Regions from separate parts of the Polaromonas sp. SP1 genome, predicted to be linked through region 3. Evidence: predicted binding sites of a transcription regulator. Region 3 holds the regulator's gene; each other region holds the start of a gene.
What was found. The regulator sigma-54, encoded in region 3, starts transcription at its own class of promoters, with help from an activator protein. The targets are predictions, from matches to a motif close to TGGCANGNAANCTGCTTT.

Region 1 (4,843 bases), 1.2 Mb from region 3:
CAGTTCCGCCCGCTGGGCAATGCGGGTGCGAACGGGAAACCGGGCGACAAGCCGGCCGCAGAAACCGCCGCACCGGCCGATGACCGCGCACCCAAGCCTTTTGAATCGGCCGCCTGGCTCACGCGCACGGCGCTCTGCGTCGAGGTGCGTGACCCCTCACGCGCCAACGGCCCCAAAGACAAACCCAAGGCCGACCCGGACAGCAAGGCCAACAAATCCGGCCGCGGCGAAGTGGGCGCGATTTACGTCTTCATGCCGCCCATGGAGCGCCTCGAAGACTACCTCGACCTGCTGGCTGCGGTGGAAGCCACGGCGCAATCGCTGGGCGTGAGCATCGTGCTCGAGGGCTACCCGCCGCCGCGCGACCCGCGCCTGAAGATGCTGCAGGTCACCCCGGACCCGGGCGTCATCGAAGTCAACATCCACCCGGCCTACAACTGGGGCGAACTGGTGGAGCACACCGAGTTCCTCTACAAGATCGCGCACGAAACGCGCCTGTCGGCCGAGAAGTTCATGACCGACGGCCGCCACACCGGCACCGGCGGCGGCAACCACTTTGTGCTGGGCGGCGCCACGCCGGCCGACAGCCCCTTCCTGCGCAAGCCCGAGGTGCTGGGCAGCCTGATCGCCTACTGGCACAACCACCCGTCACTGAGCTATTTGTTCTCGGGCATGTTCATCGGCCCGACCAGCCAGGCGCCGCGTGTGGACGAAGCCCGCAACGACCAGTTGTACGAGCTGGAAATCGCCCTGCGCGAGATCGAGAACAACCGCAAGAAGTACGGCGCCGACATGCCGCCCTGGCTGGTCGACCGCACGCTGCGCAACATCCTGGTCGACGTGACCGGCAACACGCACCGCAGCGAGTTCTGCATCGACAAGATGTACTCGCCCGACTCCACCACGGGCCGCCTGGGCCTGCTGGAATTGCGTGCCTTTGAGATGCCGCCGCATGCGCGCATGAGCATTGCCCAGCAACTGCTGCTGCGCGCGCTGGTGGCGCGCTTCTGGAACAAGCCCTACCACGGCCGCGTCACCCGCTGGGGCACCGAGTTGCACGACCGCTTCCTGCTGCCGGGCTTTATCCGCATGGATTTTGAAGACGTGCTGACCGAGCTGCGCGAAGCCGGCTACGCCTTCGACATGGCCTGGTTCGAGCCGCACTTCGAGTTCCGCTTTCCGCTGATCGGGCGGGTCTTGTCCAACAGCATCGAACTGACATTGCGCAGCGCGCTGGAGCCCTGGCATGTGATGGGCGAAGAAGGCTCAGCCGGCGGCACCGTGCGTTATGTCGATTCGTCGCTCGAGCGCATCGAGGTGCACGTGACAGGCCTGAACGACAACCGCTATGTCGTCACCGTCAACGGCCGCGCGCTGCCGCTGCAAAGCACGGGCCGTGTCGGTGAATACGTGGCGGGCGTTCGCTACAAGGCCTGGAACCCGCCTTCCGCGCTGCACCCTTCCATCGGCGTGCATGCGCCGCTGACGTTTGACATCGTCGACACCTGGATGGAGCGCTCTTTGGGTGGCTGCCAATACCATGTGGCGCACCCCGGCGGGCGCAACTACGACACCCTGCCCGTCAACTCGTACGAGGCGGAAAGCCGCCGCCTCACACGCTTCTTCCGCATGGGCCACACGCCCGGCAAGATGCGCGTGGCGCCGGCACAGCCTAGCCGCGAGTTTCCGTTCACGCTCGACTTGCGCTAGGGGCGCGGGCGGGGTGCCTGCGGCGCCCTGCCAGAAGTGCCCATCAGTCTGTCTTATGGGTGCAACATTTGCATGCCGAGGCGGCATAAATAGCGCTTTGCCGGGCCCTTGGGCCTGCCCCGCGCCTTGGGACGCACAGGCCGCAGGCATACTTGCAGGACGTGGAAAATAACACCGAGTCACTTTTTGCCGCCCAGGCGCTCGAATCCCCCTGCGCCCTGGCCTCTGCGCTGGCGCCGCATGCGGCGGCGGGGCATTTCGACGAGTTGCGGGGCCGTGTGTCTGAGGGCCCTGCGGAAGCGGCCGCGCCGGCGCAGCCCGTACTGCGCGCCGCCGGCAGCGCCCCGGAAGCCGCCGCGCCTTCTGCTGAAGCCCCGCCCTCCGCTGACGACAGCTTGTCGCCCGAGTGGACGCGCTTCTTCAATTTCCTGGGCACCGACGGTTTTTACGACCTGAACCACCGCACCGCCAACCTGCGCCGCCAGATCCGCGACAACGGTGTGACCTACAACGTCTACGCCGACGCCAACGGCCCGCAGCGGCCTTGGGCGCTGGACCTCTTCCCCATGATGGTGTCGGCCAGCGACTGGGCGCACATCGAGGCCGGCATCCAGCAGCGCGCCCGCCTGCTGGACCGCGTGATGGCCGACATTTACGGCCCGCAGGAACTGCTCTCCAAAGGCCTGCTGCCCAGCGCGCTGGTGCACGCCCACCCGGGCTACCTGCGCGGCATGCAGGGTGTGAAGCCTGCCGGCGGCACCTACCTGCACATTGCGGCCTTCGACATCGCACACGGCCCGGACGGCCGCTGGTCGGTGGTGTCGCAGCGCACGCAGGCGCCTTCCGGCCTGGGCTACCTGCTGGAAAACCGCCTGACTATCTCGCTGCTTTTTCCCGAAGCCTTCCGCGAAATGAAAGTGGAACGGCTGGCCGCGTCGTACAAGGCGCTGGTAGACGGCCTCAAAGCCATGAGCCCGGGCGACAGCCACGAAGAAAGCCGCGTGGTGCTGCTCACGCCGGGCCCCTACAACGAAACGTATTTTGAGCACGCCTACCTCGCGCGCTTCCTGGGCCTGACGCTGGTCGAAGGCAGCGACCTGCTGGTGCGCGACGACAAGCTTTACCTGAAGACCCTGCGCGGCCTGGAGCGTGTGCATGGACTGCTCAAGCGGCTGGACGACGAGTTCCTCGACCCGCTGGAGCTGCGCTCCGATTCCACACTCGGCGTGCCCGGCCTGCTGCAGGTCATTCGTGCGGGCAATGTGCTGGTGGTCAACACGCCGGGCTCGGCCTTCCTCGAATCGAGCGCGCTGCTGGGCTTTCTCCCGGCACTCTCCAGGCACTTGCTGGGCGAAACGCTGGCATTGCCTTCGCTGGCCACCTGGTGGTGCGGTGAGCAGGCCGTCATGCAGGATGTGCTGGGCCAGCTCAAGAACTCGGTGATCAAGCCGACCTACCCGGGCTCGGGCATGGAGTCGGTCATCGGCCACACACTGTCGCGGCGCGCGCTGGACGAATGGGCCGGCCGCATCTTGCGCCGCGGCGAGGACTACACCGTGCAGGCTTACCTGCCGCTGCCGCAAACGCCGACCTGGCAGGGCGAGCGCATATCGCCGCGTTCGGCCATGCTGCGCGTGTTTGCGGTGGCCGACGGCAATGGGTCGTGGCAGGTGCTGCCCGGTGGCCTGGCGCGGCTGGCCGGCAAGAACGAAAACATGTCGTCGATGCAGCATGGCGGCAGCAGCGCCGATGTGTGGGTGCTCGGCGACGCCTCCGCCGGCAAGGCAACGGCTGCGCGCAGCGAGCAACCCGCACTCGCATCCGCCTGGGCCACAGCGCCGCTGCGTCACCGCCCGCCAGTCACCAGCCGCGCGGCCGAAAATCTTTTCTGGCTGGGCCGCTACACCGAGCGCGCCGAAAACTCCACCCGCCTGGCGCAGATCACGCTGCAGTGCCTGGGCGGCGAAGACCAGACCTCGCAGCCGCTGCTGGCCTGGGTGACCAGCATGGCGGTCGGCAACGCGCTGGTGCTGGACACCGTGCCGCCGGCCACGCAGGCGCGCCGCGTGTTCGAGCGCGCGCTGATCGCCAACCTGGCCGACACCGAACAAGCCGCCAGCGTGGGCTACAACCTGCGGGCGCTCAAGAGCGCCGCCTCGGCCGTGCGCGAGCGCCTGTCGCAAGAGCAGTGGCACATGATCGTGCGCACCGAGGCCGACTTCTTCCAGCGCTGCGCGATTTTCAGCGCGGCCTCCAGCACCAGCCAAAGCCAGCATCAAACCGGTCAGAGTCAAAGCCAGAGCGCTCTCACCGCTTATCCACCCGAATACTCCTCCGTCGAAGCCCTGCGGGCACTCGAATCGGCCAGCGGCTTTCTCTCGGCCATGACGGGCGCGCAAACCGACCGCATGACCCGCGACGACGGCTGGCGCCTTTTGAGCATGGGCCGGCTGATCGAGCGGCTCAACACCCTGGCCGGTGCGCTGGTGCGCGGCTTTGAGACCGGGTCGGTCTTTGAAGAAGGCGGCTTTAACGCGATGGTGGCGCTGTTTGACAGCACCATCACCTTCCACGCGCAATACCAGCAGCGCCGCGACATCCCGGCCCTGCTCGATTTGCTGGTGCTGGACCGCGACAACCCGCGCTCCCTCGGCTGGGTGGTGCAGACCCTGCGCGGGCGCCTGGCCAAGCTGGCCGGCAGCGCCCCCGGCGATATGCCCGACCTGGCCATGGAATTGCCCGACCCCGGCAGCTGGGCGCTGGCCGATCTGTGCCAGGACTCGCCTGCACGTGAAGATGCGGAAGGCGATGAGGACGCCGGGCACGGCAGCCGGCAGTATGGGCATCTGGTCCAGCTACTGGAGCAATGCTGCGACGCGGCGCTGGACCTGTCGGACACCTTGAGCCGGCGCTATTTCAGCCACGCAGCGTCGGGCAGCCAGAGCCTGGGCGCTTAGCCCTCGCTGAGCAAAGTCATCCCATGCTGCTTCACGTCGTCCACGAAACCCGCTACCGCTATGCCCCCGCGGTCGTCAACGCACACCACGTGGTGCACCTCAAACCCGCCAACCGCAGCGGCCAAAGCCTGCTGAGCTACGACCTGCGCATCAACCCGGCGCCTGTGCAGTTGCGC
Region 2 (4,843 bases), 1.2 Mb from region 3:
GATGTCGATGCCGCTGATGTGCGAATAGATGTTGCCGGGCACGTCCACGCCCATCATCTCGGGGCGGAACTGCGCGTTCTGGAAAATCTGCTCGGAAGGAACGACACCGGCCTTGATGATCTCCTGGCCGTGGTACACGTCGTGGATGAAGCGGTTCAGGGCCGTGACGCGCTGGATCAGGCCTTTTTCCATGCTGGCCCATTCGTGGGCAGGGATGATGCGGGGAATCAGGTCAAAAGGAATCAGCCGTTCGGTGCCGGCGCCGTCTTCGTCTTTGGCGCCGTACACCGCAAAGGTGATGCCGACGCGGCGGAAAATCATCTCGGCTTCGGCGCGGCGCGCCTCCATCACGTCGGCAGGCTGTTTGGCCAGCCAACGCTGGTAACCCTGGTAATGCTCACGGACGCTGGATTCCGTGGCGTTCATCTCATCAAACATCGGTCGGCTCATTGGCTTGATCTCCAGCAAGTTATGCGCATGGCTTTTCACGTAGCTTAGCAAGTAATGCGCCAAGGCGGTGCACCTCACCCTGTTTTTAAGGCACATGATGCCAGTAGCGCTTGCCCTCTTCCCGCTGGCATTGAAAAATTTCCGGCTGCTGGCTGCTCCATGAAGCTGCCCCGCACTGCGGCGACTTCACCAGGCGTATGCCGCGTGCTTCATAGCGCGCCACCACCGAATCGACCGGGTGGCCGAAGCGGTTGCGGTAACCGGCCTGGGCTACGGCCCATTGCGGCTTCACGGCATCCAGGAACACCGCGCTGGACGATGTCTTGCTGCCGTGGTGGGGCATCAGCAGCACGTCGGCTTTCAGGCCGGCCGGGTTCGCCGTGGCCAGCGCCAGCTCCTGCGGCGACTCGATATCGCCCACCAGCAAGGCGGTGCGGCTGCCGTTGCCGATGCGCAGCACGCAGCTCATGGCGTTGGACTTGCCGCCAACAACGCCATAGTCCGCAGCCGCCGGATGCAAGACCTCAAACGCCACGCCATCCCATTCCCAACGCTGGCCGGCGACGCACCGGCCGGCCTTGCGCAAAGCCTGCAGCGGATGCGTCTCTTCAATCGAGCTGATCAGGCGGGCCTCAGGCTGCATGGCCAGCACCGTGGCCGCCCCGCCGATGTGGTCGGTGTCGCGGTGGCTGACCATCAGCACATCCAGCCGCTCCCCCAGCGCGCGCAGTAGCGGCACCAGCACACGGTGGCCGGCATCGCTTTCGCGTGAAAAGCGCGGGCCGGCGTCGTAGAGCAGGCTGTGGCTTGCCGTGCGCACCAGCACCGCATTGCCTTGGCCGATGTCGGCGGCCAGCAGCTCAAACTGGCCGGGCGGCATGCGCGCCGGCTGCCACAACACCACCGGCAGCAGCAGCGGAAAGCCCAGCGCACGCCAGCGCCATGGCAGCCGGGTGGCCAGCAACCCGCCGCCTGCCACGCCGGCCACGGCACACCACAGCGGCGCCGCCGCCACGCTGACGGACGCCCAAGGCCAGCCGGCCAGCCCTTGCAGGAAAGCAGCCAGCACCCCCACCACCCACGCAGCCGCCAGCCAGACCGGCGCCCACACGACGCCCAGCAAGGCCAGCGGCGTGACGACCAGGGTCACCAGCGGAATCGCCACGGCATTGGCCACCAGCCCCACCAGCGAAACCTGGTTGAACAGCAGCAGTGACAGGGGCGTGAACGCCAGCGTGACGACCCATTGCTCCCGCAGGGCGCCGGCCAGGCCCGCCAGCCAGCGAGGCAGGTGCCGCCGCCAACGCACCGCCGGCGCTGAATCTTCAATGCCAAATTGGCCTCCAGCCCATACCCCACCTTGGGTTGCCGCTCCTGAATTTGTAGCAAACAGCACACCGACGGCCACGAATGAAAGCCAGAACCCGGCCTGCATCAGCGCCCACGGATCCAGCGCCACCACCACAGCCATGGCCAGCACCCAGGTTTGCGCCCACGGCCACTGCCGCCCGCCATGGCGCAGCAGGATCACGACGGCCAGCATCCAGATCGTGCGCTGCGCCGGCACACCCCAGCCGGAAAAGAGCGCGTACAAGGCTGCCAGCAAAAGCCCGCCCAGCGCGCCTGCAGCGCCGGCCGGCAAGGCCAGGCACAGCCGGGGCGTCAGGCGCGCCGACCGCCGCCAAAGGCCGCCGATGAGCAGCGACGCAGCCCATGCAAACATGGTGATGTGAAGGCCCGAAATGCTCATCAGGTGCGCCACGCCCGTTGCGCGAAACACATCCCAGTCGGCGCGCTCGATCGCGTTCTGGTCGCCCACCACCAGGGCGGCGATCACACCCGCAAGCTGCCGGTTTTCCACCCGCTCAAAGATCGCCTCGCGCACCGCCTGCCGGGCCTGCTCGACGGGATGGTGCCAGCTGCCGGAAAGCCTGGCGGGCGGCGCATCGTGCACGCCGGCGCGCACGTAACCGGTGGCCTGCAGGCCCTGCTCCCACAGCCAGAGCTCGTAGTCAAAGCCATGCGGGTTGCTGTTGCCGTGCGGGGCCTTCAACCGCACGGTCATCTGCCATCGCTCCCCTGCGCGCAGGGGTTGCGGCTGGCGCTGCAACGCCAGCACCACCTCGGAGGGGTCGGCGTCCTGCGCCGGCAGAGCCGCTTCACGGCCGCCAAAACCCGAATACCAGCCGAGCAGGATTTGCGGCGGCAAGGTGACGGCGCGGCCATCCAGGCGTGCCGACTCCACACCGAGCCGAAACCGCACGCCGTCTTCGCCCGGCTGCGGCATCGCCAGCACACGGCCAATGACCTCGATATCACGGCCTTCCAGGGCGGGGTCCAGCCCGGCAGACTGGAAAACGCCGGCCCGCCAGCCCGTTGCGCCAAAACCCAGCATGGCGGCCAAAACGAAGGCGAGCCCAACACGACCCCACGATGCCATCCGCACACGGCCACCCAGGCACCAAAGCAAGCCGGCAAGCGCACAGGCCGGCAGGACAGCCGCCGCGTACCAGGTGGCGGGCCACAGCGCAGGCTGTTGAAGTTGCAGGGCAACGCCCGCGATGAAACCGGCACAGGCCGGCCCGGGGCCCATGGCGCTGTACGCTGGCCCGTTTGATCCTGGTCGCGTCAAGGCGCCCTCCCCTTTTTCGGCTTGTTTTTATCGGCAAGCCGCGACCTTGCCAGCAAGAGCACTAAAGCGCCAGAGAAATATCCATCGGATCGATGGCGCAGCTCTTGCTTTCAGAACATCACCAAATGCGGGTAAGCTGCTCGCATGGTGTTTCCCCAGGCCGCAAGATGTGGCGGCCGTATTGTCATTATTTAAAGCGAGGCTGCCTTGTCCATCCACGTCGCCCTGAGCCACATCACCCATTACAAATACGACCGCCTGGTCAAGCTCGGGCCGCAGGTCGTCCGGCTGCGGCCCGCGCCGCACAGCCGCACCCAGGTGCTCTCGTACTCCCTCAAAGTCGAGCCCGCCGGGCACTTCATCAACTGGCAACAAGACCCGTTTGCCAACTACCAGGCCCGGCTGGTGTTTCCGGAGCCCACGCGCGAATTCAAGGTCACGGTAGACCTGGTCGTGGAGATGGCGGTGTTCAACCCGTTTGATTTCTTCCTGGAGCCCGCCGCCGAAGAATTTCCGTTTACCTACAACGCGCTGCAGGCCCGCGAACTGGCGCCTTACCTGGCCACCCAGCCGGTCACACCACTGCTGAAGCGCTACCTCGAGAAAATCGACCGCACGCCCAAACGCACCATCGACTTCCTGGTGGGCTTGAACCAGGGCTTGCAGTCGGACATCAAGTACTCCATCCGCATGGAGCCCGGCGTGCAGACGCCCGAAGAAACCCTGCGCCTGGCGTGCGGCTCCTGCCGCGACACGGGCTGGCTGCTGGTTCAACTGCTGCGCCACATGGGCCTGGCCGCGCGTTTTGTCTCGGGTTACCTGATCCAGCTCAAGGCCGACGTCAAATCGATTGACGGCCCGAGCGGCGCAGAGACCGACTTCACCGACCTGCATGCCTGGTGCGAGGTCTTTTTGCCCGGCGCCGGGTGGGTGGGGCTTGACCCCACCTCCGGCCTGATGGCGGGCGAAGGCCATATCCCGCTGGCCTGCACACCCGAGCCCTCGAGCGCCGCGCCGGTCGAAGGCGGTGTCGACAAATCCGAAGTCGAGTTCGAACACCACATGGCGGTGCAGCGGATTTACGAGTCACCGCGCGTAACCAAGCCCTATACCGAGGCGCAATGGCAAGAGGTGCTGTCGCTCGGCGAAAAAGTCGACAAAGACCTGGCCGCCGGCGACGTGCGCCTGACGATGGGCGGCGAGCCGACCTTTGTGGCCACCACCGACCGCGACGCCGCCGAATGGAACATCGACGCGCTGGGGCCCACCAAGCGCGGCTACGCCACCGAGCTGGTGCAAAAGCTGCGCGCCGAATACGGCGAAGGCGGCTTCCTGCATTTCGGCCAGGGCAAGTGGTACCCGGGCGAGCAATTGCCGCGCTGGGCACTCAGCATTTTCTGGCGCAAGGACGGCCAGCCGATCTGGCAGAACCCGGAGCTGTTTGCCGACGAGCGCCAGCCCTGTAACTACACCAGCGCCGACGCGCAACGCTTTGTGCAGACGCTGGCGGGCAAACTGGGCCTGGCCACCACCTACATCACGCCGGGCTATGAAGACACCTGGTACTACCTCTGGCGCGAGCGCCGGCTGCCGGTGAATGTGGACCCGTTTGATTCGAAGCTGGACGACGCGATGGAGCGTGAGCGCCTGCGCCGCGTCTTCATGCAAGGCCTTGATTCGGTGGTGGGCTATGTGCTGCCGCTGCAGACCAAGGAACAGCTCAAACAACGAAACGCCGGTGCATCACCCTCGCTGGCCGGC
Region 3 (4,843 bases):
CGAAAAGCAGGGCCTGGACAAGGCCAAGTTTGTCGAGATGTACAACTCTTTTACGGTCACCACCAAGGCCCGCAAGGCCACGCAGCTGCAGGATCAGTACAAGGTCGACGGCGTGCCGGCCCTGGGCATTGCCGGTCGCTATTACACCTCCGGCACGCTGGCCCAGAACATGCCCCGCGCGCTGCAGATCACGGACTCGCTGATCGCGCAGTCCCGCGGTAAAAAGTAACACCCCCGTCCAGGCTCACTGCGTGTAGCCCGTTCCCCCCTCAAGGGGGCGGTGAGTCGGGCACACCCCTATCGGGCTCACTGCGTGTAGCCCTTTTCCCCTGCAGGGGACGGCGCCCGCGGCCCGGCAAAGCCGGTTCCGCGGCTGCCCACTGGTGAAATACCCCCACCGGTATTGCCCAAAGAATTCTTCAAGCCAGCATGAGCCCCGGAACCGGCTTCGCCGGGCCGTAGGGCGGGCTGCCCCCTCGGGGGGCAGCGACCCACACGAAGTGGGGGAGCGTGGGGGCCATTTTTATGCCCCTAATAATTCACTGTGCAAGCCATTCCCACAGCTTGCATGGCTACAATGGCCGGACACCCACGCAGCAAGATTCGTGCCTTATGAAATATCCCCTTTTTTCCCTCATCCTGCCGGCCGTTCTGGCGCTGGGGGCGGCGTTTCCGGCCTGGGCTGAAAAAGCCGACCGCGACAAGCCCATGAATGCCGAGGCGGATGCCCTGCGGTATGACGACCTGAAGCAAACCAGCGTTTTCACCGGCAATGTGGTGATCACCAAGGGCACGACCATCGTGCGCGGCGAGCGGGTCGACGTGAGCCAGGACCCCGAGGGCTACCAGCAGGCCGTGTCCATCGCGGCGCCGGGCAAGCTGGCCTTCTACCGTAAAAAGCGCGACGGCGTGGACGAGTACATCGAGGGCGAGGCCGAGCGGATCGAATACGACAGCAAGGCCGACCTCGTCAAATTCATCAAGCGTGCCGTGGTGCGCCGCTACAACGGCGCCACCCTGGTCGACGAAACCACAGGCGCCGTGATCGTTTACGACAACAACACCGACGTCTTCACGGTGGAGGGCGGCACGCAAAACAAAACCGCCGCCAACCCGAGCGGACGGATTCGCGCCATGCTGTCGCCCCGCGCCGCCGCGTCGGCGCCGGCCGCTGCAAAGCCATCCGGCCCGGCCGTCACCCTGCGCCCCAGCACCACGCTGGGCAGCGAAAAGAACTAGAAAGACCTGCACAGATGGATGTGGTGACTGATATTTCGGCGGCCCCCCGCGCTCACGGCGCTTCCGCCCCCACCCCCAGCCGCCTCGTGGCGCAAGGGCTGCAAAAATCGTACGGCAGCCGCAAGGTGGTGCAAGACGTGTCGCTGGCCGTGCAAAAAGGCGAAGTGGTCGGCCTGCTCGGGCCCAACGGTGCGGGCAAGACGACTTCTTTCTACATGATCGTGGGCCTGGTGCGCGCCGATGCGGGCGAAATCTCCATCGACGGCCAATCGGTCGAGCACATGCCGATTCACCTGCGCGCCCGCCTGGGCCTGAGCTACCTGCCGCAAGAGGCCTCGATTTTCCGCAAGCTCACGGTCGAAGAAAACGTGCGCGCCGTGCTGGAGCTGCAGCTGGGCGCCAACGGCAAGCCGCTGGGCCGCGCCGACATCGAGTCGCGCCTGGACGCGCTGCTGCAGGACTTGCGCGTGGACCACCTGCGCAACTCACCCGCGCCGGCGCTGTCGGGCGGCGAGCGCCGCCGCGTCGAGATCGCACGCGCGCTGGCGACCCAGCCGCGTTTTATTTTGCTCGACGAGCCCTTTGCCGGTATTGACCCGATCGCCGTCATCGAGATCCAGCGCATCATCGGTTTCCTCAAGTCGCGCGGCATCGGCGTGCTGATCACCGACCACAACGTGCGCGAGACGCTGGGCATTTGCGACCACGCCTACATCATCAGCGACGGCCATGTGCTGGCGCAAGGCACACCGTCCGAGATCGTGAACAACGCCGATGTGCGCCGTGTCTATCTTGGCGAACACTTCAAGATGTGAACATGGTTCCCCCCTGTTGTCGCTCACTTCGTGTAGCTCCCTCTCCCCCTCCGGGGACGGTGCCTGCGGCCTGGCGGAGCCAGTTCCGCGGCGCCTGCTGGCTGAAGACATGTCACCTCAACCTTCCGTGTATTTGAAAGTCCCGTGAAACAAGGCCTCTCGCTTCGCGTCTCGCAGCATCTTGCGCTGACGCCCCAGCTGCAGCAGTCGATCCGGCTGTTGCAGTTGTCGACGCTTGAGCTGAGCCAGGAGGTCGAGCAGATGCTTGACGAGAACCCTTTCCTGGAAGTGGCGGAAGAGACGGCGGTGCGGGAGGAGTTCGGGCTGGAGCATGTCGACACGCCGGTCAGCCAGGACAGTCGGGAGTTTGAATCTGCTACCAATTCGATAGCTGCAGGCCAAGACGACACGGGGGCTGCAGGCCAAAATGATGCTGAAATCAGTGCAGAGCCCAAGCTCGAGGAAAGCTGGGAAGGCGACGGCACGGTAGAGACCGCGCCTGACGACAGCGAGTGGGGCAGCGACGCGCCGGCGCGCAAGAACAACAACGAGGAAAGCGACGCCGAGGCCTCCGACCTCACGGGCGCCCACGAGTCGCTGCAAGACCACCTGCACCGCCAGTCGCTCGGCCTGCGCCTGTCCGAAGAAGACCGCGCCGCGCTGCACTTCCTCATTGAATCGCTGAACGACGACGGCTACCTTGAAGACAGCCTGGCATCGCTGGCCGCCGGCCTGGCCGGCAACGACCTGGAGCAAAGCGAAGAGCTCGAGCAGCGCTTTGCCATGGCGCTCAAGCTCCTGCACCACATGGAGCCCGCCGGCGTCGGCGCGCGCAACCTGGCCGAATGCCTGGGCCTGCAATTGCTCGACTGCAAGGACTGCGAAGAAACCCGCGCCGCCATCGCCATGTGCAAGCAGCCCATGGAGCTGCTGGCCAAACGCGACGTGAAGCGCCTGTCGCACCTGTGCGGCTTCACCGAGGCTGCGATCAAGGGCGGCATTGCCGTGATCGGCCGGCTCGACCCCAAGCCCGGCCGCCGCTTCGTGAATGTGGAGCGCAACCTGATCGTGCCCGACGTCATCGTCATCAAGTCGGGCCGGGGCTTCAAGGTCTCGCTCAACGGCGATGTGATGCCGCGCCTGCGTGTGCACGATATTTACGCCAACGCCCTCAAGCAGCACAAGGGCCAGGGCGGCGCGGCGCTGCAGCAGCGCCTGCAGGAAGCCCGCTGGTTCATCAAGAACATCCAGCAGCGTTTTGACACCATCCTGCGTGTGAGCAGCGCGATTGTCGAGCGGCAGAAAAACTTCTTCACGCACGGCGAGCTTGCCATGCGCCCGCTGGTGCTGCGTGAAATCGCCGACGAACTGGGCCTGCATGAGTCGACCATCTCGCGCGTGACCACCGCCAAGTACATGGGCACGCCTTTCGGCACCTTCGAGCTCAAATACTTCTTCGGCTCCGCACTCGGCACCGAAACCGGCGGCAACGCCTCCAGCACGGCGGTGCGCGCACTGATCAAGCAGTTCGTCTCGTCTGAAAGCCTGAAGAAGCCGCTCAGCGACAACCAGATCTCCGAAATGCTGAAAGAGCAGGGCATTGAATGCGCGCGCCGCACAGTAGCTAAATATCGTGAGGCGCTTCGCATCGCGCCCGCCAACCTGCGTAAATCTCTCTAGGCGCCCGGTCAGGCCGCACTGCCCCGCCTTTCAAAGCCAGTCATGAATCAACTCCAACTCTTTTTACCGTGCGCCGCCGGCGTTGAGACCCTGCTCGCGACCGAAGTACAACGCGTCACCGGCATCCAGGGCAAAGCCTGGCGCGCCGGCGTGCAGCTGCAGGCCTCGTGGCGCGATGCGCTGCAGCTCAACCTGCACAGCCGCCTCGCGCAGCGCGTGCTGATCGAGCTGCAGCACAACCAGTACCGCAGCGAGCAGGACCTCTACAACGCCGCTGCCAACGTGGCCTGGGAAATCTGGTTCACGCCCAAACAGACTTTCAAGGTGGAGATCACGGCCCAGCACAGCCCGCTGCAAAGCCTGAACTTCGCCGCGCTGAAGATCAAGGATGCGATCGCCGACCGCTTTCGCGCCAAGTTCGACGATGTGCGGCCCAGTGTCGACACACGCTGGCCCGACGTGCGCATCTATGTGCACCTGACGACCGACACCGTCACCATCTACATCGACACCTCGGGCGAGCCGCTCTTCAAGCGCGGCTGGCGTGAAGACAAGGGCGATGCGCCACTGAAAGAAACGCTGGCCGCGGCCATGATTGCCGCCAGCGGCTGGGACCAGCTCTGCAAAGACGGCGTGCCGCTGTACGACCCGTGCTGCGGCTCCGGCACCATCGCGATTGAAGCCGCGCAGATTGCCTGCAACATCGCGCCCGGCATCAACCGCCGCTTTGCCTTCCAGAAGTATTTGCCCTTCCAGGGCCATGTGTGGGACGGCCTGCTCGACCAGGCCGAAGCCGCCATCACCGAGCCCACCGCGCCGGTCTTCGGCAGCGATGTGTCCTTCCGCATGGTCGACTTTGCCGAGCGCAATGCCGAGCGCGCCGGCGTGGCCAATGCGGTGGAGTTCCGCGGCGGCGACGCCCTGCAGCGCATGCCGCCCGCGCCTTCAGGCGTGATGCTGGTCAACCCGCCGTATGGTGAGCGTATCGATGTGGCCGGTGTGGCCGGCATCACCGGCGTGCAGGGGCGCGACCAGCGCCGCCAGCAGGGTCATGCCGAAGGCCGCGTGCAACAGGACCACCGCAACCAGCCCATCGACGAATTCGGCCA

Region 1: DT070_RS14280 (circularly permuted type 2 ATP-grasp protein) is a predicted target of sigma-54. The motif match lies at 1,792-1,809, and genes of this name have one in related genera.
Region 2: DT070_RS14285 (DUF2126 domain-containing protein) is a predicted target of sigma-54. The motif match lies at 3,176-3,193, and genes of this name have one in related genera.

Annotation. Positions count from the first base shown of each region.
Region 1 is NZ_CP031013.1:2,992,560-2,997,402, reverse strand. Features, by position in the region: gene DT070_RS14285 (DUF2126 domain-containing protein) at 1-1,710, shown strand, start outside; gene DT070_RS14280 (circularly permuted type 2 ATP-grasp protein) at 1,872-4,667, shown strand; gene DT070_RS14275 (transglutaminase family protein) at 4,691-4,843, shown strand, end outside.
Region 2 is NZ_CP031013.1:2,997,736-3,002,578, reverse strand. Features, by position in the region: gene DT070_RS14295 (circularly permuted type 2 ATP-grasp protein) at 1-450, opposite strand, end outside; gene DT070_RS14290 (DNA internalization-related competence protein ComEC/Rec2) at 536-3,043, opposite strand; gene DT070_RS14285 (DUF2126 domain-containing protein) at 3,290-4,843, shown strand, end outside.
Region 3 is NZ_CP031013.1:1,750,686-1,755,528, forward strand. Features, by position in the region: gene DT070_RS08360 (thiol:disulfide interchange protein DsbA/DsbL) at 1-229, shown strand, start outside; gene lptA (lipopolysaccharide transport periplasmic protein LptA) at 613-1,239, shown strand; gene lptB (LPS export ABC transporter ATP-binding protein) at 1,254-2,054, shown strand; gene DT070_RS08375 (RNA polymerase factor sigma-54) at 2,199-3,734, shown strand; gene DT070_RS08380 (class I SAM-dependent RNA methyltransferase) at 3,777-4,843, shown strand, end outside.